DNA from 2 places in the Specibacter sp. NPDC057265 genome. Region 2 is predicted to be linked to the other one. Evidence: riboswitches for the same ligand, from Rfam matches in the RefSeq annotation. Region 2 holds a riboswitch; the other holds the start of a gene.
What was found. Region 2 has a riboswitch for thiamine pyrophosphate ahead of ACFUCV_RS11535 (3-oxoacyl-ACP reductase). Riboswitches for the same ligand answer to the same signal wherever they lie in the genome.
Positions count from the first base shown of each region.

Region 1: it holds a riboswitch for thiamine pyrophosphate, as region 2 does, so the genes downstream of both, ACFUCV_RS10035 (ECF transporter S component) here and ACFUCV_RS11535 (3-oxoacyl-ACP reductase) in region 2, are expected to answer to the same signal.

Region 1 is NZ_JBHUYE010000011.1:106,539-112,072, forward strand. Features, by position in the region: gene ACFUCV_RS10020 (UDP-N-acetylglucosamine 1-carboxyvinyltransferase) at 1-333, opposite strand, end outside; gene ACFUCV_RS10025 (energy-coupling factor transporter transmembrane component T family protein) at 516-1,319, opposite strand; gene ACFUCV_RS10030 (ABC transporter ATP-binding protein) at 1,316-2,875, opposite strand; gene ACFUCV_RS10035 (ECF transporter S component) at 2,878-3,519, opposite strand; TPP riboswitch at 3,566-3,683, opposite strand; gene ACFUCV_RS10040 (DUF2382 domain-containing protein) at 4,023-4,859, shown strand; gene ACFUCV_RS10045 (hypothetical protein) at 4,956-5,534, shown strand, end outside.
Region 2 is NZ_JBHUYE010000016.1:26,785-32,318, reverse strand. Features, by position in the region: gene purL (phosphoribosylformylglycinamidine synthase subunit PurL) at 1-1,488, shown strand, start outside; gene ACFUCV_RS11545 (VOC family protein) at 1,572-1,961, shown strand; gene ACFUCV_RS11540 (LLM class flavin-dependent oxidoreductase) at 2,008-3,336, opposite strand; gene ACFUCV_RS11535 (3-oxoacyl-ACP reductase) at 3,333-4,124, opposite strand; TPP riboswitch at 4,173-4,282, opposite strand; gene ACFUCV_RS11530 (DUF1990 family protein) at 4,692-5,264, opposite strand; gene ACFUCV_RS11525 (MmcQ/YjbR family DNA-binding protein) at 5,248-5,534, opposite strand, start outside.

The DNA.
Region 1 (5,534 bases), on a different contig from region 2:
GCCGCGGTTCAACAAACTCGCACACAGCAAAGCCACTCCGGCGTTTTTGCTGCTGTTGACTTCCACACGTCCGGACAGTTGGCGGCCGCCATGGACCCGCAGGTGAGTGACGGTGTTTTTGGCTGTGGCGCCCACACTAAATAAATTGGCCTCCAGCAGGGACTCCATGCGCTGGATCATTTTCAGGCTCAAATTTTGCTTGCCCTGTTCCATCCGCGCCACGGCGCTTTGACTGGTGCCCAGATGCCCTGCCAATTCGCCCTGGGTCCACCCCTTGCCATTGCGGGCATCCCGCACCAGATTGCCGACGGTTTCTGCAGCCACTTGAGTCATAACTTAATTTATATCATGGGATGCATATTTAAAGCACTTTTTGTGATCTTTTTGGCATCCCGGCCCGAAATGTGGCCGCAATAACCATTCGGTGCGATAAACGTCAACTGACAGTCATGGGAAAAAATTCCCTGTCTCCTGGTCCTTCCCTCCACGTTACCCGCTGGGTTGGCTGCGGGGGATCAACCAAGCCTCCACACCGGGTTCCATGTTCCCAGCATCACGGCGGCCCCCACCGAGGCCGCGGCCAGCAGCACGCCGGCCGCCACCACCGTGGCGTCCACCTGGGAATAGGTGGATTCCCGCGCCCAACTGCGCTCCCCGGCGCCGAATCCCTTGGCTTCCATGGTCACCGCCAGCCTCGACGCCCGCCGGACGGCTTGGACCAGCAGAGCCATGGCCTGCCCCAACTGCGCCTTCAATCCACTGAACAAGCCAGGTTCGGCCCCCACGCCGCGGGCCCGCCGGGCCATGCCCAGGGTTTGCCATTCAGCTATCAGCAGACCCACCAGCCGCATGGCGGCCAAGGCGCCCAGCACGAAGCGGTGCGGCAGGCGCAGCTTTTGCGCCAGGGCGTCGGCCAGGTCAGTGGGGTCGGTGGAAGCCAAGACCATAATCCCCGGCAGGGCGATCGCAACCCCGCGCAGGCCAATGGCCAGGCCCGCCTGCAGCGAGTCGCTGCTCATAATGACAGGCCCCCAGGAGAGGAGCAGCTCTCCTGTCTTGGGTGCCAGCAAGGCAGTTCCCCAGGCACCTGTCACGGCCGCCACCAGGATGGGCCAGCCGCGCACGGCCAACATGCGGATGCTCAAACCGGCCAGCGGAAGCAGGGCGCATTCCAAAGCCAAGGCCACCAGCGCCGACACCCAGTCGACGCTGAGCAGCAAGACCACTGTGACGGCCATGCCGGCAGCCAATTTTGCCAAGGGATTGGCGCGGGCCAACCAGGCCGTTGACCGGGGTGTGGCAATTATGTCCACGCTCATTTGCGCGCCCCCTGCCCCGCGGCGGCGCACACAGCGCCGGCGTCCGCTGCAGCGGGTCCGCCAATGATCAACTGCTTCCCGCCCAGGACGGCGCTGAAGGCCGCATCGTGGGTCACTGACACCACGGCCGTCCCGGCATCCAGGAGTTCATTGACCAAGGAGGCCAGCTCCGCCCAGGTGTTGGCGTCCTGCCCAAAGGTGGGCTCGTCCAGGACCAGCACCTGCGGTTTGGCCGCCAACACCGTGGCCACCGACAATCTCCGCTTCTCACCACCAGAGAGCGTGAAGGGGTTGGCATCTGCAACATGCTCCAAACGCAGCCGTGCCAGCAGTTCATCAGCCATGCCGCTGCCACGGCCCAGCAGCTTGGGCCCAAACAACAGCTCCTCCCGCACACTGTGGGTCACAAACTGATGCTCCGGTTCCTGAAAAACAGTGCCGATCCTGCTGATCAGCTCCTGTCCGCGCCAGGCCAGCGGCACCGCCCCGGCCCCCCGGGCCAACTCCGGCAGCGCCTCCAACCGGCCCCCCGCCGGCGGCAAAAGCCCGGCCAGCGTCAAAGCCAGCGTGGACTTTCCGGCCCCATTGGGACCTGTGACGCTCAAAGCCTGTCCGGCCAGCACCTGCACCGCAGGAACGACGGCGACGGGTACCGCCGGCTGCCTCTTCCGTCCCTTGGTGCGGGAGACCGCCAAACTTTCCGCTGCCAACAGCAGCTGCCTGCCGGCGTCGTCCCTTGCCGCGGCACGGGGCACGGTGGTGGGCACGTAGCCCGGCACCCAGATCCCGGCAGCGGCCAATTGCGTGCGGCTTTGGGCCATCACGGCGGCCGGGGGGCCATCGAACAAGACCCCGCCAGGCTCCCCCAGCCGCGTCGGCGCCAGCACCACCACCCTGTCCACCACATCCAGCCACACGTGCACGCGGTGCTCCACCACCACCAAGGTGGCCCCGCTTTCATCCAAGCTGCGGCGCACGGCATCACGGACTTCCACCACCCCGGCGGGATCGAGGTTGGCGGTGGGTTCATCAAGCAGGAGCAATCCCGGGCGCATGGCCAAAATCCCGGCCAGACCCAGGCGCTGCTTTTGGCCGCCGGACAATGCGGAGCTGGGGTGATCCAGCGGCAGTGCAAGTCCTACGGCTTCCAGGGCAGCGGGCACCCGCCGCCAAATTTCCGCACGCGGCACCGCCAGATTCTCGGCCCCAAACGCCACGTCGTCGCCAATGCGCGAGAGCACCACCTGCGTGTCCGGATCTTGTTGCATAAGCCCGGCCACCCCGCGGCAATGAGCTGCGGGACGGCCGTCAATGAGCAGCCTTCCCTGTTCATCAGCCTCTTCGTCATTGCCCAGGACCCCTGCCAGGGCATGCAAAAGCGTGGACTTGCCAGCTCCGGAAGGCCCCAGCAGCAACACCCGCTCTCCGGGTGCAATGTCCAAATCCAGGCCCTGCACGGCGGGCGTGGCGCGGCCCGAATGCTGCCACCCCCATCCTTGGGCACTGACGCCGGCGGGGGCGCCGATGACATGGGCACCCCCGGAGAGTTTCTTCATCTCTACACGGCCCGCTCGGTGGCGGCGCCGCGCGAGGGCAAATTGGCCAGCGCCCCCGTCCGCGCCAGGCCGCGCACTGCCAGCCAGGAACCCAGGCCGGCAATCAAGGCCCCGGAAATCATCGCCAGGACCAAGTAGATGGCCTTCCAATCGGCCGCCCATTCCACGTTGTACACAAAATTGTCATTGAGCCCCAGCCCCAGGCCCGCGAGCGCCCCAGCCACCAGGGCCACAAGCAAGGTGAACCGGCGGTAGCGGAACAGGGCCAGGCCCAATTCCGCACCCAAGCCTTGAACCAGGCCCGAAAGCAGCACGGTGAAACCGAAATGGGTGCCCAGCAGCCCCTCCACGGATGCTGCGATCAGTTCGCAGTACAGCGCGGCTCCGGGCTTGCGGATCACCAATCCGCCCAGCACTCCGGCAATAAGCCAGCCGCCGCCGTACAGGGCGGAGATGGGCGGGAAGGCGACGGTGGCGGCGCTGATAAGTCCGTAACCGACCGACCACAGCCAGAAAATCACCCCCACCGCCACGCCCAGCACCGAGACAATGACGATGTCAACGACCCGCCACGATTTTTTGGCCCGTGATGCCTTGAGTTGGTCTTGCTGCGGAGCAGTTTCACCTGCATATGACTTGGCCATGGTTCCTCCTTTTCAGGAGGGGCGGCAGCAGCGGACTTTCCGCGCAGCCGAAGAGAACTCGACTCCCTTCGCCGGTACTAACCGGAGCAGGTTCGAGGGTCTGCGGTGAACCGCACTCTCAGCGCCGCTACCCAGGCCGGGTGGACGCTCCCCTGTCGTGTTTGAATTGCGGCTTTAGCATACCCCGCGCACGGGCCCAAGCCAATGCACGATGACGACGGCGGACTTCCCCAGCGAAATAAAGCGGGGCTTATATCCAAAACTCATGCGGCCCATTTAGCTCCGCTCGGCTTATTTCCGGATGCTTCCCTTGATTTATGAATCCAAGGAGTGTTCCATGGGTTTTGGGCGAGGTTTTTGGCTGTGACCCCTCTTTGGCCGGCTTCGGCAGAAGCTGCCACAAGCCAGGAATCCAGGGACCATTTGGTTCCGAAACCGCTTCAACGGCCCCGCCCGGTTAAGCAAGATGGAAGCCTTATCAAGAGTACGAGAAGGAGAACATCATGATTCACACCGATAACCTGTCCGCCCTGGTATCCGGCGGCGGCAATGTGTTGGACAGCGATGGAGGAAAGATCGGCTCCATTGGCCAGATTTATTTTGACGACCGAACCTCGGAGCCGAGCTGGGTGACTGTCAAGACAGGTCTTTTTGGGACTTCCGAGTCCTTTGCACCCCTGGCGGATGCCACCCAGCAGGGCGACGACATTGTCATTCCCTACACCAAGGACAAGGTCAAGGACGCCCCCCGCGTAGCACCCGACGGTCATTTGGAAGTGGACGAACAGGACCAGCTTTACAGCTACTACGGGCTCTCCTCCGGCTTTGATCAGGGCTTTGAGGATGACACCACGGGGCGCGGCAACTTTGCGGACACCTCAAGCAACGACACCTCCACGAACCAGGCCTACGATGCCGGCACGGCGCAGGGCACGGTGGGGCATGACACCTCCGGTCCCACCACTGATGATGCCATGACCCGTTCAGAGGAGCAGCTGCATGTGGGCACGCAACGGCAGGAAGCCGGACGGGCACGCCTGCGCAAGTTCGTGGTCACTGAAAATGTCACCACCACGGTTCCGGTGCAGCATGAGGAGGTCCGCCTGGAACGCGAGCCCATCACCGAAGCCAATGCCGGTGATGCCCTGAGCGGCCCGGCCCTGAGCGAAGAGGAACATGAGGTGATCCTCCATGAGGAACGCCCCGTGGTGGACAAGGAAACCGTGCCGGTGGAGCGTGTCCGTCTGGACACGGAAACTGTTGTTGACGACCAGACCGTCAGCGAAGACGTCCGCAAGGAACAAATCGAACTTGACGAGGACGGCCGCACCACCCGCTAGAACCACTCCCACCACTTGGGGGAACGGTGCCAGCTGGGGAACGTCAAGAACTCCCCTGCAGCCAAGGCGCCTTCCCCCAAGGGCAAAGGACACATTATGGATGAGAACAGCGTTTCCGGGGCCAGCACCTCCAAGGGTCTTCGCAATGAGGTCGTCGCCGCCGAAAAGGAACGCTTTGGTGGCATTAAATGGGGCTCGGCGTTTTTTGGTTGGCTCACTGCCATTGGCATGACAGTGCTTTTGTCCGCGCTGGCCACCGCCATTGGCCTGGGCCTGGGCGCGGCCAACAACACCAGCACCCAGGATGCCGTTGACCAGGCCACAGAGAACGCCGACACCTTGGGAATCGCTGGCGCAGTGGCCTTGGCTGTCATTCTCCTGCTGGCCTACTACTGCGGTGGATATGTGGCTGGCCGCATGGCCCGTTTTGATGGTGTCAAACAAGGTTTGGCCGTCTGGCTGTGGGGGTTGGTCATTGCCATTGTGGTGGCCATTCTCGCCGCGGTTGCAGGGAATGAATTCAATGTCCTCAGCAACTTGGGCGGGGCGCCACAAATACCCGTCGATGGCAGCCTGCTGACGGCCAGCGGCATCATTGGCTTGGCCATTGCTGTTCTTGTCCCCCTTCTGGGAGCCATTCTGGGGGGCAAGGCCGGCATGCGTTTCCACCGCAAG
Region 2 (5,534 bases):
CTGGAGCTGTTCAAGGGCTCCCTCGTGGAAGGCATCCAAGACCTCGGCGCGGCAGGCATCTCCTGCGCCACGAGTGAGCTGGCCTCCAATGGCGACGGCGGCATGGAAGTTGAACTGACCTCCGTCCTGCTGCGCGATCCTTCCCTGACACCGGGCGAAATCCTGATGAGTGAATCCCAGGAACGCATGATGGCGGTGGTCTCCCCGGACAACGTGGCGGCTTTTGAAGCGGTCATGGAGAAATGGGCCGTGGAGTACTCCTGGCTCGGCGAGGTCACCGACACCGGCCGTTTGATCATCAAGTGGGACGGCGAAGTCATTGTCGACGTCGACCCGCGCACCGTGGCCCATGACGGCCCGGTATATGACCGCCCCTACGCCCGGCCGGACTGGCAGGATTCGCTGCAGGCCAACACCTTCACCGGTTCGGTGGAAGATGCGGCCCGCCCGTCCACGCCGGAGGAGTTGAAGGCAGCCGTGTTGGAGCTCATTGCCTCCCCCAACATGTGCTCCAAGGACTGGATCACCAACCAGTACGACCGCTATGTGGGCGGCAACACGGCCATGGCATTCCCGGATGATTCAGGCGTGATCCGCGTCGATGAGGAAAGCGGTTTGGGCGTGGCCCTGGCCACCGACGCCAATGGCCGCTACACCTTCCTGGACCCGTACCACGGCGCCCAGTTGGCCTTGGCCGAGGCCTACAGGAACGTCGCCACCTCCGGCGCGATCCCCATGGCTGTCTCCGACTGCCTGAACTTTGGCTCCCCCGAGGATCCCGACGTGATGTGGCAGCTGGCGGAATCCATCCGCGGCCTCTCCGATGCGTGCATGGTTTTGGGCATTCCGGTCACGGGCGGCAACGTCTCCCTGTACAACCAGACGGGCTCCACCCCCATCCACCCCACCCCCGTGGTGGCGGTGCTGGGCAAGTTCGACGACGTTGCCCGCCGCACGCCGTCGGGCTGGGTTGAGGATGGCCAGGCCATCTACCTGCTGGGCACCACGGCCGCCGAACTGGATGGCTCCGAGTGGGCCAACATGCGCGGCCACCTGGGCGGAATGCCCCCGGCGGTGAACCTGGAACGTGAACGTGAACTGGGTCAGATCCTCATCAACGCCTCACGTGACGGCATGATCGACTCCGCGCACGACCTCTCCGAGGGCGGCCTTGCCGCAGCCCTGGTGGAGTCCGCGCTGCGCTTCAACACCGGTGCCCGCGTGGCCCTGGATGAAGTGGCCGCCCGCGATGGTGTGGACACCTTCACCCTGTTGTTCTCCGAAACGCAGGGCCGTGCCCTGGTGTCGGTGCCACGCAGCGAGGAAGTGCGCTTCAATGACATGTGCACCGCCCGCCGCTTCCCGGTGGCCCGCATCGGCGTGGTGGACGCCGCCGGCGGGGCCCTGGACATCCAGGGCCTGTTCAGCGCGGAGCTGGATGAATTGCGCACAGCACACGAGGGAACATTGCCCAAGTACTTCGGGTAGTTTCTCCTTCAAAAACCCCGGTTGGCTCCTGAGAAAGCCAACCGGGGTTTTTGGGTGCATGATGCGTTGGCTAAGGTTCTAACATGCCCTCATTTATTGGTATTGACCATGTTGCACTCACTGTTTCAAATCTCGCAGTCAGCGTGCCCTTTTATTCACGCCTTTGGGACACTAAACCCGTCGCCACCATGAACGACGGGCCGTTCTCGCGGCAAATATTTGCCCTGCCCGGAGGAATAACGCTGGGATTGACGCAACATGACCACGGCTCAGGGAACCCCTTCGAGCCCAAAACCCCCGGCCTTGACCACCTTGGCTTTAAGGTGGAAAACCGTGCGGAGCTTGAGGCATGTGCGCAACTCCTCGATGATCAGGACATCCGCCACAGCGGTCTGGTGGAAGCGCCGTACGGGACAGCGCTGAGCTTTAAGGATCCAGACGGCATTGCCCTGGAATTTTTCCTCGGCGCTTAATTCCCGGCGTAAACCCTGGGACGGTCCTTCCCGCCTTCCCTGAGGTTTATCGTGACCGCGCGCTCAGGGCACCTCCAGGCCGGGACAGGCCCAAATGCCCCCGGAGTGTATCGGTGTCATAGCTGTGACGAAACAGTCCGCGTTGCTGCAGGACCGGAACAACGTGGTCTACAAAGTCGTCAAGGCCTCCGGGCAGGGTCGGTGGCATCAAGTTAAAACCGTCCGCGCCTTCATGCTCGAACCAATGGGTAATTTTGTCCGCAATTTGCTCAGGCGTGCCCACCATGGTGCAGTGGCCGCCACCGGCAGCCAGCCTGCCCAGCAGTTCACGGACGGTGGGCCGCTCCACGGCGATAATCCGTTGAATGGTGGCATACCGCCCCTTGGGCCCGGTGAATTCTTCCAGCGGTGGCAGCAACGGAACGGGAGCATCCAGTTCCCAGTCCATGCAGTCCTGCCCCACGAACTGGCCCAGCTGGCGCAGCGAATCTTCGGCTGGAAGCAGTTCATCAAGTTCGCGCTGCTTGGCTTTAGCCTCTGCCTCGGTGGAACCAAGGTAGGTGACCAACCCGGGCATGATCGCCACGGCGCCCGGGTTGCGCCCGGCTTGGCGGATTCGGGTCTTAAGATCCCGGTAATACGCCTGAGCGCTGGGCAGGTCATAGGCCACGGCATAGATTGCTTCGGCACGGCGGGCAGCCAACTGCCGGCCCGCCTCTGATGCCCCGGCTTGAAAAAGCACCGGGTGACCCTGCGGCGGACGCGGCACATTTAACGGTCCATCGACGAGAAACCGCTCGCTGCGGTGATTGATGGCCCGCACCCCCGCCGGATCCGCGTAGACACCGGACCGGTCGTAACGCAGCGCGTCGTCAGCCCATGAGTCCCAGAGACCCAGGACCACCTCGATGAATTCCTCCGCACGGGCATACCGGTCCAGAGACTCCGGCATGCGCTCCAGCCCATGGTTGCGGGCCTCCGCGTCGAACATGGAGGTCACCACATTCCAACCCACCCGGCCACCGGAAATATGGTCCAGTGAAGCCAACATCCGCGCCGCATGGAACGGGGTGTGGAAGGTGCTGGAAATGGTGCTGACCAGACCAATCCTGCTTGTGGCCCGACTCATGGCCGCCAGCGCGGTCATCGGTTCAAGGAACCACAGCGGCCCGTCGGCGACATTAGCTGCGGCGTGCCCATCGGCGAAAAACACCGCGTCCAGGAAACCGCGCTCGGCGGTGCGGGCCAACTGCTCTAAATAAGTGACATCCCCCAGCTGCTCAACTGGTGATTGTGGATGGCGCCATGCGGCTTTATGGTGTCCACAACCGAAGATGAACAGGTTCAAGTGCAGCTGGCGAGTTTCGAAAGTCATCCCTTTACCAGCCCGCCGTCAACAATGAGATTCTGTCCCGTCACCGCGCGGGACCAGGGGGAGGCGAAAAACAAGGCAGCGTCCGCGAACTCTTTCGGCGTAGTGACCCGCCGCAGCGAGGTCCCGGCGGCAATCATGTCAAAAACTTCCTCCGGGGTGGCTGAGCTGGCATCCGTGCTGCGCAACAAGCCGCCTGAAACCATGTTGACTGTGATCCCGGCAGGGCCTAAATCGTGGGAAAGAGTGCGGGTCAGCGACAGCAGGGCAGCCTTCGCGGCCGTGTAATCGTGATAGGGGACCACCGGGTGCTGAAATAAATTGGTGCCGACATTGATGACGCGTCCAAAGCCGGCTGCCCGCATCTTGGGCAATACTGCCTGCACAGTGTTCAACGCCCCGCGTACAGTTCCGGAGAACTGCTGCTCCAGGTTCTCCCAGTTCAACGTGTCCGCCTGCGGTCGCGCGTCGCCGTTGAAGGAGAAGTCGGCCAGTGCATTGTTGACGACCGTAGTGATGGGGGAACCAAAATGCGCCTCGGCCCTTTCAACCATGGCATTGACCTGCTGCGCATCACGTACATCTGCTTGCAGGGCCACAGCCCGTTCAGGAAAAGCTGCCGCTGCTCCCTGCGCCGCGTCAGCGCTTTCTAAATAATTAATCACCACACGGGAGCCTTCCTTGAGGAAAGACTGCACCAGGCGGGCACCAAGTCCCCTCGCGCCTCCGGTGACCAGCACTACTTGGTCGTGGATGGGCAGGGCTTTGGGGGAAACTGTTGTGGACTTCATGTGAATCACCTTTCGACGGGTGACGAAGGCACGTAGACGTAGATGACCGTTGACCGGTGCTGACATCCCTTCGCCAGTACTAACTGGAGCAGGTTCACCGGGTTTAATCTCAGCTCCTGACCGGCTTGCGCCGCGCCGGGGCACCCCGTGTCGCTTCTGCCTACCATAGCCCATTGGGAAATTCTTGGGGTGGTCACTTTGCGGCCCGTCACAACAGATGCCCCCGGGCGTGGAAGGCAACGATGTCCAAACTGACACGGTGGGGGATCATGGAACCGGGTGGGATGGAAACCCGAAAACCATTTCTTGGGGCCCTGACAAGTTCGGCACAGTCCCCGCATCACGGCATGGTCCACCTTGGCATCCAACGCAGCACCATGGGCCAACCAGGCTGCATTTCAGGCATGCAGTCCTGCAGACGGAACCTCAGGCGCCAAAGCCGCACCCGGTCTGGCGCATGGCACCCCCTGCGCCAAACCGGCATGGAATCCGGCGCAGAACAGCCCACCTTGGCATCCAACGCACCACCATGCACACCAGCGGCGGACAATCCGGCGCCTGCGACACTTAGAATCCGCCGCTCAACGCCCTCGCCGCCTGCTGGTATGAACGCGTCACGCCCGCCTGGGCCAATTTGGTCACCGGGGAGCCCAGGGTATATATCAATCCCGCCGGTCTGCTGAACGCCAGCAGCCTAAAGTGCACGGCGCCGTCGGGCCTCATCAGGGCCAGGAAGGCCTCCTCGCCCAGGGCGGGATGGCCCGGCAAGGTCCCGTAGCCAAAACCAGCCACTGTCACCGCGCTGCCCTCATCCGTCTCCAGCCGCTGCGGCTCCAGAGCCCACACCACTTCGCACGGTACGGGGAGCCGCAGCTGGCCCACACCAAATCCACTCACCACCCGCGCACCCACCGTGGCCCGCGGCGGGGCCTTGACGGTCAACCCGGCCCGGCGTTGAATCTCCCACGTCATGATGCCCTCTGCGAGCGCAGCGAAGGTCTCCGGGCCGCTGCCCACTGTGGTGGTCTTGTCCACGTGGCTGAATCCCTTGGGCCAGGGAATGTCCTGCGCAGCTGTGAGTGCCGCCAGGCGGGTCAACCCCAGCTGCGGATAATCCAAATTGCTACTCCCCTGCGGCATGGGCACTCCATTTCAAGGCGGTTTGTTGCTTTTTGGGTAAGCCGGCCACCACTAGATCGTAGGAATCCTCCAGCATTTCCAGGACCATCTGTTCCTCCACGCGGGAGGTGTCAACAGTGTTCCAGTGCCGTTTGTTCAGGTGGTACCCACCGGTGATTCCGGGATTTGCCTCGCGCAGACCCGGCGCGAGCTCGGGATCACATTTGAGGCTGATGCTCAAAGGTTGGCTGTCCAGATCCCCCAAGGCGAAGACCTTGCCCGGACGGTCCC